DNA from 4 places in the Vibrio olivae genome. Region 2 is predicted to be linked to each of the others. Evidence: predicted binding sites of a transcription regulator. Region 2 holds the regulator's gene; each other region holds the start of a gene.

Region 1 (4,072 bases), 1.6 Mb from region 2:
CGCCGTTTTCGCCAATAATTCCGTGAATAGTGCCTTTGGGAACTTGCAGATCGATGGTGTTGTTCGCGTGAACCGCTCCAAAGCGTTTATCGATTTTGCTCAGTTCTATGGCGTAGTCTTGACGTTCGGTCACGAGAATACTTCCTAGAATGACTTAGACAGAGGGCTAGGGTTGATCGTTGACTAAATGTGGTTAGGCAATTAGCAAGATCATCAATACCCCACCGCGAGATCAGTCAAATCACGCCATACCTAAGTATGACGTGATTGTGCACGATATATCGGGTTTAGTAGTTACAAGAGTTGTCTGACATATAGTCGTGTACTTTGATCTTACCGGCGATGATGTCTGCTTTAAGAGAGTCCATATAGGCTTTCATCTCTTCAGAAATCAGTGCTTTGTTGTTGTCATCTAAGGCCCAGTCGATAGCATTCTCTTTCAGACCCAGCGCCTTGATTCCTGGTTTCCAGTCGCCGTTGATATCGGCCATCCAAGATTCTTTTGCGGCTTTACCCACTAATTTAACCATTGAAGTTAGCATGGTGCCTGGTTGTAGGTGGTTTTGGTTTGAGTCAACGCCGATTGCGTATTTACCCGCATCTTTCGCCGCTTGATAGACACCAAGTCCGGTACCGCCCGCAGCCGCGTAAATTACATCGGCACCTTTCGAGAATTGAGATTTCGCGAGCTCAGAGCCTTTGGCTGGGTCAGCAAATGCAGCAGGCGTTGAGCCAGTCATGTTCTCAAGCACGGTGACATCAGCATTGGCATAGTTCGCGCCTTGCTCATAACCACACTCAAACTTACGAATAAGTGGAATATCCATACCACCAATAAACCCAATCGTGCCTGTTTTAGAGGTTTTCGCCGCAAGTGCACCGACAAGGAATGAGCCTTCTTGTTCCTTGAAGACAATCGACTGAACGTTTGGTTTATCAACCACCATGTCGAGAATGGTGAAGTGTATATCAGGGTATTCAGTGGCGACTTTTTCAACGGCAGATGCCATGTTGAAACCAACCGCGACGATTGGACTAAAGCCACGACTGGCTAGACGGCGCAATCCTTGTTCGCGTTGCGCTTCGTTTTGGGGCTCAAATTCGCGGACTTTGTAGCCGTCAGCTTGCATTGATTTCACACCATTTTGATAAACCGCTTCATTAAATGACTTGTCAAATTTGCCTGCAGTGTCGTAGATAACCGCTGGTTTTGATTCAGCAAATACGGCTGTTGAAGCCAAGGCTAGGGTGAGTGCTGATAGCTTGAGTATTGTTTTTTTCACACTTAAATCCTTTTAATAATGTGTTGTCCAAGAGCATGTATCGCCCAAAAAGAGTAGGCAATACAGAAATAAATAACGCATCAGTTTATCGATTGCGAAAGAAAAAAAATTCGTACACTTCACATCAAATCACATTTTCTGACGTTTGTTAGGGCGTGCATGAAAGTTCTGTTGAATTTTTGCTCTAATTTGTGCCGCATGTCAAATTTGTTAATTAAATAAATGTGATCTAAACAGTTAAAAAAGGTGCAAATAGAGCAAGATACGCACTTTTTTCGTTGTGTTTTTAGTCTAATGGCGATTATCTCGCGCCGATAATGTGAACTCGATCTGTTTTTTATTTGGCTTAAGCCGTTGAGAGCGTCAATTCGAACGAAATTTGTAATTCTTTGCTGAGTGAAATGTGACCACTTGCTCAGTAAATGATCTACGTTTAAAGACATGGTTTTTGCTGATAAACAGTGAAAACGCGTAAATTTGTCGCTAAAAACCGATTGCGCTGCGCTATCTTTCCATACGTAAACGGTTGCTTAGAAATTCTGGTTTTGTTTTTATTTGGTTTCCTTATGGTTGGTATTTTGTTAATAAAATAGATGGTTCCATCTATCTTTGTGACTAAATTCTCAATTAAGAATGAATCATTGATAACTCGTGCACTATTTCGTGATGTGGACATTACTTTTTGTGTACTGAATACGTATAATCGCCCCGCTTCAACAAACCAGTGTTTTACACGCCAACAAACAACTATAAGGAAATCATAAACTATGAGCCTGTTTATGAGCCTAGTCGGTATGGTTGTGCTACTTGCTATCGCATATGCACTATCCTCAAACCGCAAAGCTATCAATTTCAGAACTGTAGGTGGCGCATTTGCTATCCAATTTATTCTTGGTGCATTCGTGCTTTACGTTCCTTGGGGTCGTGACTTATTAAACGGCTTCTCTAGTGGTGTCTCTAACGTTATCAACTATGGTAACGATGGTGCCTCTTTCCTATTCGGTGGTCTTGTTTCTGACAAGATGTTTGAAGTCTTCGGCGGCGGCGGTTTTATCTTCGCGTTCAAAGTTCTTCCTACACTGATCTTCTTCTCATCACTGATTTCTGTACTTTACTACCTCGGCATAATGCAGTGGGTTATCAAGATTCTTGGTGGCGGTCTGCAAAAAGCATTGGGGACTTCACGTGCGGAATCAATGTCTGCGGCAGCTAACATTTTTGTAGGCCAAACTGAAGCACCACTTGTGGTTCGTCCGTTTGTTCCTCGCATGACTCAATCTGAGCTGTTTGCGGTAATGTGTGGTGGTCTAGCATCTGTTGCTGGTGGTGTACTTGCTGGTTACGCATCAATGGGTGTACCGCTTGAGTATCTTGTTGCGGCTTCTTTCATGGCAGCACCTGGTGGTCTTCTATTTGCTAAAATTCTTTTCCCTGAAACTGAACAGCCTCATGAAGACATCGAAGAAGCATTGGATGGTGGTGATGATAAACCGACCAATGTCATCGATGCAGCAGCAGGTGGCGCAGCTTCTGGTTTACAGCTTGCGCTTAACGTTGGTGCAATGCTTATCGCGTTTGTTGGTTTGATTGCTCTTGTCAACGGTATCCTAGGTGGTGTTGGCGGTTGGTTCGGTATGCCAGAACTAACACTTGAACTGATTCTGGGTTACGCGTTCTCTCCTCTTGCATTCTTGATTGGTGTGCCATGGGCGGAAGCCGTGACTGCAGGTTCTTTCATCGGTCAGAAGATCGTTGTGAACGAATTTGTCGCGTACCTAAACTTTACGCCATACATTGGTGACAACGCACAAATTATTGCAAGCACAGGTCAAGTCATGTCTGAGAAGACAGTGGCAATCATCTCGTTTGCTCTATGTGGTTTCGCGAACCTTTCATCTATCGCGATTCTACTTGGTGGTCTTGGCAGCCTAGCGCCAAGTCGCCGTCACGATATTGCACGCATGGGGATTAAAGCGGTACTTGCAGGTACGTTATCTAACCTTATGGCGGCAACAATTGCTGGCTTCTGTCTAAGCCTTACCGGCCTGTAATAAGGACTCGTTGTATATAGACGCCAGTTTACTCAATCTGCCCCGTAGCATGTATTTGCTGCGGGGCATTTTTGTTTTAGAGCCGAGAAAAAGTGGTTTTCTGGCTGAGCATGGTGGTGAGATGTTCACCCCGTGGGTATTTTTTGAGATACAAACCGTTTGCGCTTTGTAGCCAATGATAGTTTTGCGGTAAATACCTATACTCTATACAAGCAAAAACGCAGTGATACACCGTTGCTTCATTATTCGTTTAGGCCAAAGCATGATGCAAAGCGCCGTGAGAATAGAGGCGGGGAAACACTGATGCTTTTTAGACACCGCAATTGTGATTGTTGTGCCACAGACCAAACCGGACTGTGCGGTGACAAGGATAGCAATTGATGTAGTGCTTTCGCCTACATTGAGTCTTCAAGGAACCAAGTCCGTTCATTAATGACCGCTTAGCCATCGTTATGGTTAAGCAGTAAATGTTTATGAATATTGATCGGAGAAAGAAATGAGCGATTTAAAAGCAGCAGCGCTACGCGCCCTAAAATTGATGGATCTAACGACGTTAAATGACGACGATACAGACCAGAAAGTGGTCCAACTTTGCCATGATGCAAAGACAGCCGTTGGTAACACGGCAGCGATCTGTATTTACCCACGCTTTATTCCAATCGCTAAGAAGACACTACGCGAACAAGGAACGCCTGATGTTCGTATCGCTACCGTGACTAACTTCCCACACGGCAACGA
Region 2 (4,072 bases):
ATAAGTCAATATCAATAAGAACCGGACAAAAGGCAGAAAATTTCATTGAGGCATAAAAAAAGCCAGTGTATTGCTACACTGGCTCTGATGTATCACTTAACTTAGCCGTTCAATCCAGCCATCAACTCGGTGCGACGGTCTTGCGGAATCACCGACCAGTGAGTTCCCTTAATCGCACCTTCTAAAGCCCAAAGTAGTTCTAAGCTCACGTCTGAAGCGTGCGTATCTTGGATTGCACGGTATGCTTCTAGTGCACCAGTCTTTTCCAGTTGTTCCACGGAAGAGATACCGGCTTTTTTAAGCATTCTTTCTGTTGCAAGCCTAAGATTGGGAAGATCTTTCAAGCGGTCAGGTTTCGCTTGTTGCTGGGTTTGTTTTTCTTTCTTAGCAATCGATAGTGCATCTTTTGCTAAAGTCAGAATGTAATCGGTGTTACTTGGCCAGTCCATTGGCATTGCATAGTACTTAGTGACGACGGGGAAACCGCGTTTTTTGTAGACATAAGGTTCATAACCTAAGTCTTTAAACTCTCCTGTCGACTTCTCATTCGCGCGAATATGGAGTTTATCTCCGACCACAAGTGCGAACATTGTGTCGTCAACAAAAATCCCAAATCCGCCAAACATTGAACGAGATTTTACTCTGCCTAGCTGCTCGAATAGACGCATTGAATCTTTAAGTACTGGTTTGTCCATGCTTATTTTCTCGGTTTGATGCCACCAGTTCAGGTCCGAGAGATTAGCAAAACTATGCAAACTATTGTCAGTATGTTGTTAATTTGCATATTTGCCATCGGCAACCCCGCTACCTTTCATAACTGTCACTTATGGGTAAGGCCGGAAGCTTTGCGTCCCATCCTTTCGAATGGTTTGCCCTGTGCGTGGCTTGGTTACGTTGTTACATCAAGAAACAGCATAAAACAGGTTGTGCGGGACCGATCACGATTTATATTCAAAAATGTGATCTTGGTTCAGGTAATGATTTCAAAGTATGCGATTGATCCAGAAAATAAGCCATTCATCACAGACGTACGCTATGTTGTTTATTTGTTTAGAGTTTTTACTGTATGGCGTTCAACAATTTCAGGGTGCATTTCAAAAATTCGCTTGTCATGCTCTTTATCTTTGATGCGCTCTAACAGGATCTCAAAAGCGTTCTTACCCACGCGGCGCTTGGGCTGGTGGATGGTAGTCAGAGGAGGTGAAAAGTATTCAGCTAGTTCAATATTGTCATATCCAATCACGGACATATCTTCTGGAATACGGATCCCATTTTGCTGCAATCGGCTCATAAGCCCTAATGCCATCGTATCGTTGAAGCAGAAAACCGCGGTTGGTTTATGATCCCAAGAGGCAATTTTGTCTGCAGCGAGGACGGCGGTATCACATTCGAAGTTACCTTCAAGGATCCAATCCTCGTTGACGGGGAGATTGGCTTCGCTCATTGCGCGTTTAAAGCCTTGAATGCGTTCTTGGCAAGCCGCTTTTTCAAAGTGGCCACTCAAGCAAGCAATGTCACGATGACCATGGTCAATCAGATATTTGGTGGCGAGGTAGCCTCCTTCTTCTGAATTATCAATGATCTTATCAGCCTGAGAACTCTCAGGACCCCAGTCCATGATAACTTTTGGAATATCGGAGTGACGTTCAAGCATTTCTGATAGCTCTTGAGTCAGGTCAGAACACATCACTAAAATGCCGTCTACACGCTTTTCTGCCAGCATACGAATGTAATCGCGTTGCTTTTCGTAGATACCGCCGGTATTACACAAAATCAATGTATAACCTTGGCGATAACAGTAACTTTCTACACCGTCGATCACTTCAGAAAAGAATAAGTTAGTCGACTGGGTAACTAGCATACCAATCGAGCGGGTCGTATTGCATTTCAAGCTGCGTGCAACGGCACTCGGAGCATAATTAAGCTCCTTGACTGCTTCCATTACCTTCTCTTGTGTTGCTTCCGCAACAAAACGAGTTTTATTAATGACATGAGATACAGTTGTTGTTGACACGCCGGCTAAACGGGCGACATCTTTAATGGTAGCCATAGGGTTTGTCCACTCGAAAGTACTGCTAGATGTTGGGTAAAATAAGTAAGCTGAATGACATGGAATTTATACGGATTATAAATACAAAAAACCGCTCTTAAATTAAGCGGTTCGTCACTGTCAAGCTTCTAGTTATAGTCATTTTCGGCGTAGATTCTAGACTGCATTGTTGCTTGAGGCAAACAAAAACCGTGACTAATTCATCTTTCTGACATTTTTCTAAGGTAACGAACCACAGGGTTAATATAGGCGGTTTTTATCAATCTTCAGCATGGTTCGCGCCGATTTTGAGATACATTTCCATAACCTAAAATTTAGACTGGCAGCTACATCACTGATTGCGAAAATTGAGAATCACGGTTTGCTGAAGGTTGAAATTATCGATAAAAAAGCCGAAGCAATAACTTCGGCTGGATACAAGGCGAGCACTACGGCCATTTAAGCGTTGGTGTGCTGCGCCTCGATGGCGGTCTCTTCATAGTCTGAAGCCCAATCTCTCAGGGTTTGCCAAATTTTACCTAAGAGCTCATGCCAAAAAATTTCAGTTTGTTCAATATACTTACCTCGAGGTGTGTAGCGTTCCCAAACTTGAGAGATTTCCTTTTGAGCCAGATAGTTGGTTGGCGCTGGGTAGGGTTCTAAACCAGCGGCATGAAACTCATTGAGAGCTCGCTGCATATGGCTGGCTGAGGTGACTAAGACCAAGTTCTTATTACGCACAAATGCAGCCGCTTGGCGCGCTTCTTCCCAAGTATCCTTAGCGGTTTCTAACAAGATAATATCGGATTTTGATACCCCAAGCGCTAAGGCAACTTTGGCCATCATACGAGCATTACTGACTTCTGACCCACCAGAATATCCCGATAAAATCAGCTTCGCCCCTGGGTACATTCGCAATACCCGAATTCCCTCGGTTAAGCGCATCAATCCCGTCCTACTCAGTTGAGAGGTTGGCGGAATATCATCATCGACCACGTGGCTGCTGCCCAGTACCATCACATAATCGATGGCATCATCCACCGGGAAAAACGCAGAATGTTGGCGCTCCATCGGCATTAAAAGACGTGAAGAAACGGGTTGGAACGCAATTAAAAAGATACCTATAAACGAAAATAGTACAATCAAACAGCCCGACTTCTGACGTGTGGTGAACATAATCAGCATCAGGCCAATAAAGCCAATGATTAACATTGCTGGGAGCGGCATCAGCAGCGCTGATACAACCTTTTTCAGCTCAAACATACTTAAATAGCCCGAAAAAACATCAGTTGATTATAAAAAAAGACAATGCCTCTTTATTCCTGCGGATCTTGTGACAGAATAGCGACACATTAATTCATGATAACGCAAGCCCAGTGATAGAAGACCGTAATTTCGACGACATTGCCCACAAATTTGCAAAAAACATTTACGGCTCCGATAAAGGAAAAATCCGCCAAGTGATTGTTTGGCAAGATCTTGAGCAGATTCTAGCAGAGTTTGGTGGTAAGGATAAACCGCTGCATGTGTTAGATGCCGGGGGCGGTTTGGCACAGATGTCGCAAAAGATTGCGCGGCTCGGACATCATGTCACGTTATGTGATCTATCTTCTGAAATGCTTGAACTTGCTAAGCAGGAAATCGAAAAGCAGGCTTTGCTTAAGCAGTATCGCTTTGTTCATTCTCCCATTCAAATGATTGATAAGCACCTGAACGAAAAGGTGGATATCGTGATGTTTCATGCGGTGATGGAATGGTTGGCGGATCCGAAATCGGCGTTAGAAGTAGCGCTAAAGCAGCTAAAGCCTGGTGGGATTGCGTCTGTGATGTTTTATAACCAGCATGGTCTGGTGTACAAAAATGTCTCTTGTGGCAATTTGCCCCACATATTAGAAGGCATGCCACACCGTAAGCGGTTCAAGCTACAACCATCGCATGGGTTATACCCGGAAGATGTTTATCAATGGATCTCGAACGCCGGCTTTGATATTCAAGGTAAGTCGGGTATTCGTTGCTTTAATGATTATATTGGTAATGGGCCCA
Region 3 (4,072 bases), on a different contig from region 2:
AAGCAGTATCAAGAGTTCATCAAGAGCGATGATACACCGGTCACTAGCGCGGATATCGCAGCGCATAAATTGATTACTGAAAAGCTTTCTGAGTTAACGCCGGACATTCCGGTGTTATCCGAAGAAGCCGCGGACATTAGCTTAGCTCAGCGAGCTCAATGGGCGCGTTACTGGTTAGTCGACCCTCTGGATGGCACACAAGAGTTCATTGCACGCAGTGGTGACTTTGCCACAATTATCGCCTTAATCGAGAACAACCGTCCTGTGATGGGCGTTGTTTATGGACCCATTTCTGGTGTCACCTATTACGCCTATCACGGCAAAGGGGCATGGAAAATTCCTGATATGGACGAAAGTGTCGCGATTGAGACCCATAAACATGCGGGTTCGGGCTTTCCTATTGCGATGGCAATCAGTCGTCGTCAAGATATCAACCGTATTACCAGCCGCATGAACAGTGCTTGGAATTACGATTTAGTGCCATTGGGCTCGGCGGCTTTAAAAGCATGCTTGGTCGCGGAAGGTGCGGTTGACTGTTATCTGCGTTTGGGCCCCACAGGGGAATGGGATACCGCCGCGACGCAGTGCATTGTTGAAGAAGCGGGTGGCCGCATATTAAGTACTGTGCTGGAGCCGCTCTCTTACAACCAGCGCGATACCTTAGAGAATCCAAACTTTATTGTGCTGGGCGATGAGTCCCTACCTTGGCAGGATATTCTGCAGCGTAAAGATTAATCAAGAGTCAGTGGTATAAAAAAAGGTGGCGATAATGCCACCTTTTTTGATGTTATAAACCAAGATTAAGCTTTTGATTGCGTCGATGTGTTGACCTCTTTTTGAGCCTCTTGGCTTGTCTCTGTCTCAGGCAAAATCAGGTTGAGGATGATGGCTGTTAAACCGCCTGCTGCGACACCCGAAGAGAGAATGTTTTTAATAAACTCAGGCATAAACTGCAATATTTCTGGCTTTTGAGCGATACCTAGTCCCATTGAAAACGACAGCGCCATAATCAGTATGGCGCGACGATCAAGCTCTACGCGAGAGATAATACGAATGCCTGCGGCGGCAATGGTGCCAAACATAACGATGGTTGCTCCACCAAGAACGGGTTCAGGAATAAGCTGTACCATCGTCGCGACGCCAGGAAATAGCCCAAGAATGACCAGCATAGCCGAGATAAAATAACCCACATAGCGGCTGGCGACACCGGTTAGCATGATGACGCCGTTGTTTTGGCTGAATGTTGAATTGGGGAAGCTGTTAAATACGGCAGCTAAAGCCGAATTCAAACCATCTGCGAGCACCCCGCCTTTAATGCGTTTCATATAGACGGGGCCTTTGACGGGTTCACCTGAGACTTCTGAGGTCGCAGTGATATCACCAATGGCTTCCAATGCCGTAATAAAGAAAATCAGCACGAGTGGAATAAACAGGGACCAATCAAAGCCAAGGCCAAATTGCATTGGAATAGGTAAAGCCATCAATGGACTCGTTGACTCATCGGAACTCGTATCAATCATATCAAGGGCATAGGCCAGTAAGCAGCCGACCAGCATCGCAATGACGATTGACGCCACACGAATATAGGGGCTCTTGGCACGGTTAAGAACTACGATCAATGCCAATACCACGCCTGCTAATGCGAGGTTATCCAACTGTCCAAAACTACCATTGCCCATTGCCGCATAGCCGCCGCCCATAGAAATGAGCCCAACTTGAATCAAAGTTAAGCCAATCAAGGTGACGACGATGCCGGATACTAGAGGCGTGATAACGCGGCGTGCATATTCAAGGACTTGCGACAATAAAATTTCGGCAAAAGAGGCGACGAGGATGGTGCCAAAGATCGCCGCCATCATCGTAGGTACGTCCGCACCACCGGCTTGCAGTGCCATACCTGCGCCAATGATTGGACCAAGGAAGTTAAAGCTTGTGCCTTGAATCGAGAGCAATCCGGAGCCAATAGGACCGATGGTTCGAATTTGAATAAACGAAGAAATACCAGAAGCAAACAGCGACATGCTGATAATGGTGTTGGTTTGATCGCTTGGAACGCCAAGGGTTTGGCAAATGATTAAAGAAGGTGTAATCACCGCCACAAACATCGCCAGTAAGTGCTGTAAGGCAGCAAAAACGGTTTGAGGCAAAGGTGGACGATCATTTAATTGATAAACGAGCTCCGATTTAGGCGCGGGTGTGGATTTCATAGTTTATTCCTGTGCTAACCAAACTCCGCTGAATGGGGAGTTGGGGGCGAGTGAATACATCATCTGTGATTGCTGTTAATCAGAATTCACTCAAATCGAGATGAGCAGCGAGCTGCCGATTATTTAGGCGGGAATTATAGAGGTTTTACTCAAAAAGGCAAACGTTTGCTTTTTTGAGTAAACAGCAATGCAAGCATTTGGATCATGGTAACCCTAAAGCTCTAATCGCTGTACATTTTCAAGCTTAAGCTTTGGCGTAAACATTACGATTATCGAGCCAGCGGTCAATAATAGCTTGGGCGTTGTCAGGGTAGTGATCATGAATGTGCCTTGCGATCCGCTGAACTTCTGGAATTAAACGCTGATCTCGAATCAGGTCTGCAATCTTAAAATCAGCAAGGCCAGTTTGTTTCGTGCCCAGCAGCTCACCAGGGCCACGAATTTCTAAATCTCGCTGAGCAATCACAAAACCATCGTTACTTTCACGCAGCACACCAAGGCGTTTCTGCGCGGTTTTCGACAACGGAGCATGGTAAAGCAGAACGCAGTGACTGGCGACAGAACCCCGTCCGACTCGTCCTCGTAACTGATGGAGCTGTGCTAAGCCTAAGCGTTCAGGGTTTTCGATGATCATCAGGCTTGAGTTCGGTACATCTACGCCGACTTCAATCACTGTGGTGGCAACCAAAAGATGCAGTTTGTTATCTTTGAAATCCTGCATTACAGCTTGTTTCTCTGCGGGCTTCATTCGCCCGTGGACTAAACCAATTTTGACATCCGGTAATTTGGCTTGCAGTTCTTCGGCGGTATCGGCAGCGGCTTGTGCTTCTAATACTTCCGATTCATCAATCAGCGTGCATACCCAATAGGCTTGCTTACCTTCATTGACGCAGGCATGGCGCACACGCTCAACAATATCGTCGCGCTTGGTGTCGGGAATGGCGACGGTCTGAATGGGCGTGCGTCCTGGCGGCAACTCATCAATGATTGAGGTCTCGAGATCGGCGTAGGCAGTCATGGCTAATGTGCGCGGAATCGGTGTCGCGGTCATGATTAATTGATGCGGAAAAGCGCCTTGTTTTACGCCTTTCTCACGCAGCTCTAGTCGCTGGTGAACTCCGAAGCGGTGTTGTTCATCAATGATAACCAGCGCAAGGTGAGAAAACGTCACATGTTCTTGGAACAATGCGTGAGTACCGACCACCATTTTTGCTTGCCCAGACGCGATTTTTTCCAGTTCTGCTTGTTTTGCTTTGCCTTTGAGTTTTCCGGCTAACCAAGCCACCTCTATACCCATTTCTGCCAACCAATTGGAAAAATTGATCGCGTGCTGCTCTGCCAGAAGTTCGGTCGGCGCCATTAATGCGACTTGATACCCGTGCTCAATCGCACGCACCGCCGCCAGTGCAGCGACTAAGGTTTTCCCCGAGCCTACATCGCCTTGAACCAAACGCATCATTGGATGTGGTTGAGCCAAGTCGTGTTCGATTTCCTTGACGACTCTTGCTTGAGCATTGGTCGGTGAAAAGGGCAGTTTGGCAAGTAATTTGTCTTTTAACTGATGGATTTCGGCAAGGGGAAGCGCGTTATCTTTTTGCCCCTGACTGCGTACCGCGAGCATGGATAAATTTTGGGCGAGAAGTTCTTCGATAATTAATCGCAGTTGCGCCGGATGTTTTCCTTCATCAAATAGATCGAGGGCGATATCTGGCGAAGGACGGTGAATTATGTGCAGCGCTTCACCGAGTGAGAGTTGATGGTCATATAAGCCGCTAGGCAGTAACTCTTGAACGGCTGATTTATCAAGCAGTTCCAGCGCTTGGTCTGTCAAGTTGCGTAGCGTTGCTTGGCGCAACCCTTCCGTG
Region 4 (4,072 bases), 1.4 Mb from region 2:
AGTCTGGGTTTGCGCCCTGTTTTTTGGTTAAACGGCGTGCATCCATCATGTGACCATAACCAACGTTATATGATGCCAGAGCAAACCAAATCTTCTCGTGTTCATTAATGCTATCGGGAATACGTGACACCATACGTCGCAAGTATTCGACTCCACCGCGAACAGATTGTTCTGGATCGAGACGATTACTTACATCGACACTACGAGCCGTTGGGAGGGTTAGCATCATCATACCGCGCACCCCAGTAGGAGATTTAGCGCGTGGGTTCCAATGGGATTCTTGGTAGGCAAGAGCGGCAATAAGGCGCCAGTCAAATTCATCCGAGTACTCTTTGAACAGAGGTGACCATTTGGGCAAGCGAGTGTCCAACGAGCGAATAAAGGCGCGAGTATCGACATAATCGAAGCTGCCAATATGGCCTAAGTATTTTTCTTCCAGGCTTGCTAAACGGCCTGATTGGTTGAGATCGCCAAAGAATTCAATCATTAAAGCATACAAGCTCTCATCACCCGAGCGGCGAGTAAACCAAGAAACAGGTTGATCTTCGGTCAGTTCAAATGCGACCGCGAGGTCTGGATAAACACGCTGTGAAAGAGAAACCTCGACGGAGTCTGCGACGGTAAACATTAAGTCACCTTCAGACACTTGCTTGAGGAGATCGTTGACGTCAGCATTTTGGGCAATTTTGTATTCAAAGTCAGGGTGTCGCTGCTGAATGTCGGAAAGAGTGCGATTAAAATGAGAATCACCGACAATATTGAGCACCGGTTCACCTTGGTTTGCCGCGGTAAGCTCAGGCAAGCTTTCTACTAACTGGTCGATGTTACGCGGTCGCCAATGACCTTTCTTATAAACCAGTTGTTGACTGACATAATAATAAGCAGGGCCGGTTCGAAAACGGCGCACGCGATCTTCTGATTGACTCAGCCCAGCCGCGATCATATCAATCTCACCCGTTTCTAGCGCCGGGTAGAGGCTAGAAATGCGATACGCAGGTTTCATCTCTAGCTTTACGCCAAGTTGGTTGGCAAAGTCACGAGCAATCTCATAATCAAGCCCTGCGGGGCCGTCAGGGCCAATATAATAAGAGAGCTGATTATTCAGTGTGCCTACGTGCAATACACCTCGTTCGCGTATTTTATCGAGATCACTTTTCGGGTTAGATTCGATCTGGCAACCTGTCAGGAGCAGCAAGGCAGAAAAGAGGGTTAGGCCACGTTGTAAATATTTTAGGTAATGGGTATTCATTAACGACATTCTCACTATCCGGTAGGGCATTTATAACAGAGCCTGTGTACATCGCAAGTAAGACTTCTATCTATAGTGATGCAAACAATCCTTATCCCAGTGAAGTTGCGGGATTTCAAATTTGACAAAAAAAATGACGCAAACGGTTGCGTTTGGTGTTACATCACAAAAACAATTCCGATATAATGCGCCCGAAATGACGAGGTCGTATTGGTATAAATTTGTGTAAATTACAGATTAACCTTCTGAATTTATTCCAATATTTCCTTAATCAACCGTACAAGAGACCTAAGCACATGAGAATTTTGCGTGGCTCCCCAGCTCTTTCTGAGTTCCGAGTAAATAAACTTCTGGAACTGTGTCGTGAACAAGAACTCCCAATTACGGGTATTTACGCAGAGTTTATGCACTTTGCTCATCTAACGGCTGATTTAGACCAAACAGAATCAGAGAAGTTAGAGAAGCTGCTAACCTACGGACCAACCATCGAGGAACATGAGCCTCAAGGTCTATTGCTGCTTGTCACACCACGTCCGGGCACAATCTCTCCGTGGTCCTCTAAATCAACTGATATCGCTAACAACTGTGGCTTAACAAAAATAAAGCGCCTTGAGCGCGGAACGGCTTATTATATCGAATCGTCATCTTCATTAAGCGACGAACAACTCACGATTGTGAAGGGGCTTATTCACGATCGTATGATGGAAACGGTATTTACTGAGGTAGAGCAAGCTAGCGCTCTATTTACTCAAGCGCAACCAGCACCTGTGACTGAGGTTGATGTGTTGGCAGGTGGGCGTACTGCACTTGAGAAAGCAAACGTTTCCCTTGGTCTGGCACTGGCCGAAGATGAAATTGATTATCTGGTTGAAAGCTTTAACACTCTTGGTCGTAACCCAAAAGACATTGAGCTGATGATGTTTGCGCAGGCTAACTCAGAGCACTGCCGTCATAAAATCTTCAATGCGGATTGGACGATTGATGGCGTCAAGCAGCCGAAATCGCTGTTTAAGATGATCAAAAACACCTTTGAAACCACCCCAGAGTATGTCCTTTCGGCTTATAAAGACAATGCCGCGGTGATGACTGGATCAAAAGTTGGGCGTTTCTTCCCAAATCCTGAGTCTCGTCAATATGGTTACCATCAAGAAGATGCGCATATTTTGATGAAAGTGGAAACCCATAACCACCCAACCGCTATCTCGCCTTGGCCTGGCGCATCAACAGGCTCTGGTGGTGAAATTCGTGACGAAGGCGCAACGGGTATCGGCGGCAAACCTAAAGCCGGCTTAGTTGGATTTACCGTGTCAAACCTGCGTATTCCCAACTTTGAGCAGCCTTGGGAAACCGACTTCGGTAAACCTGGGCGTATCGTTAATGCTCTGGACATCATGCTGGAAGGCCCTCTGGGCGGCGCAGCATTTAACAATGAATTTGGTCGTCCAAACCTGTTGGGATACTTCCGTACTTACGAAGAAAAAGTGAATTCGCACGCAGGTGAAGAGGTTCGTGGTTACCACAAGCCAATCATGATTGCTGGTGGTATGGGCAACATTCGCGACGAACACGTGCAAAAGAAAGAAATTCCGGTTGGCGCCAAACTTATCGTGCTTGGCGGCCCGGCAATGAATATTGGCCTTGGTGGTGGCGCCGCGTCTTCTATGGCCTCAGGTCAATCAGCAGAAGATTTGGATTTCGCATCAGTACAGCGTGAAAACCCAGAGATGGAACGCCGTTGCCAAGAGGTGATCGATCGCTGCTGGCAAATGGGTAGCGATAACCCAATCGCCTTTATCCATGATGTTGGTGCGGGCGGCATCTCTAATGCGCTGCCTGAATTAGTCGACGATGGCGAGCGTGGCGGTAAATTCCAGCTGCGTGATGTGCCCAATGACGAGCCTGGAATGAGCCCACTTGAGATTTGGTGTAATGAATCTCAAGAGCGCTATGTACTGGCCGTTGCGCCAGAGAATATGGATGTCTTTGACGCGATATGTCAGCGCGAGCGTGCGCCTTATGCAGTTGTCGGTATCGCAACAGAAGAGCGTGATTTAGTCCTTGAAGATTCACATTTCGACAATACGCCAATCGATATGCCTATGGACATTTTGCTTGGTAAAACGCCGAAAATGCATCGCGATGCGACGACGCTCAAAGTGAATAACCCGGCCATTGACCGCCAAGGTATTGAGCTGAATGAAGCGGTTGATCGCGTACTGCGTCTACCTACTGTGGCTGAAAAAACCTTCTTGATCACCATAGGTGACCGCACGGTAACAGGGCTCGTGGCTCGTGACCAAATGGTTGGCCCTTGGCAGGTTCCCGTTGCGAACTGTGCGGTCACCGCAGCAAGTTATGATACCTATCATGGTGAAGCAATGTCGATGGGTGAACGTACACCAGTGGCTCTACTTGATTTTGGCGCCTCGGCTCGTCTTGCGGTTGGTGAAGCGCTGACTAATATCGCGGCGACGCATATTGGCGATATCAAACACATCAAACTGTCTGCCAACTGGATGTCACCTGCGGGTCACCCAGGTGAAGATGCTGGTCTTTATGAAGCCGTTAAAGCGGTAGGTGAAGAGCTGTGTCCTGCACTGGGTTTAACCATTCCTGTGGGTAAAGACTCAATGTCGATGAAGACGAAATGGTCTGACGATGGGGTTGAGAAAGAAGTGACCTCACCGCTGTCTCTCATCATTACGGCATTTGCTCGTGTGGAAGATGTTCGTAACACAATTACACCACAGCTGCGTACTGATAAAGGCGAAACCAGCCTTGTTTTGATTGATTTAGGTAATGGTAAAAACCGCCTGGGCGCGA

The links. The regulator PurR, encoded in region 2, represses purine synthesis genes. The targets are predictions, from matches to a motif close to TNANGNAAACGTTTNCNTNA.
Region 1: a site for PurR is predicted at 1,798-1,817, ahead of ACFFUV_RS09300 (NupC/NupG family nucleoside CNT transporter). Genes of this name have one in related genera too.
Region 3: a site for PurR is predicted at 2,361-2,380, ahead of ACFFUV_RS15370 (uracil-xanthine permease family protein). Genes of this name have one in related genera too.
Region 4: a site for PurR is predicted at 1,384-1,403, ahead of purL (phosphoribosylformylglycinamidine synthase). Genes of this name have one in related genera too.

What each region holds. Positions count from the first base shown of each region.
Region 1 is NZ_JBHMEP010000001.1:2,009,639-2,013,710, reverse strand. It holds gene ACFFUV_RS09310 (ABC transporter ATP-binding protein) at 1-133, opposite strand, end outside; gene ACFFUV_RS09305 (BMP family lipoprotein) at 288-1,283, opposite strand; gene ACFFUV_RS09300 (NupC/NupG family nucleoside CNT transporter) at 2,051-3,334, shown strand; gene deoC (deoxyribose-phosphate aldolase) at 3,831-4,072, shown strand, end outside.
Region 2 is NZ_JBHMEP010000001.1:440,272-444,343, forward strand. It holds gene ACFFUV_RS02110 (TfoX/Sxy family DNA transformation protein) at 102-695, opposite strand; cyclic di-GMP riboswitch class I at 792-884, opposite strand; gene purR (HTH-type transcriptional repressor PurR) at 1,043-2,050, opposite strand; gene elyC (envelope biogenesis factor ElyC) at 2,489-3,292, opposite strand; gene cmoM (tRNA uridine 5-oxyacetic acid(34) methyltransferase CmoM) at 3,406-4,072, shown strand, end outside.
Region 3 is NZ_JBHMEP010000005.1:41,070-45,141, forward strand. It holds gene cysQ (3'(2'),5'-bisphosphate nucleotidase CysQ) at 1-735, shown strand, start outside; gene ACFFUV_RS15370 (uracil-xanthine permease family protein) at 801-2,207, opposite strand; gene recG (ATP-dependent DNA helicase RecG) at 2,452-4,072, opposite strand, start outside.
Region 4 is NZ_JBHMEP010000001.1:1,834,316-1,838,387, reverse strand. It holds gene mltF (membrane-bound lytic murein transglycosylase MltF) at 1-1,249, opposite strand, end outside; gene purL (phosphoribosylformylglycinamidine synthase) at 1,546-4,072, shown strand, end outside.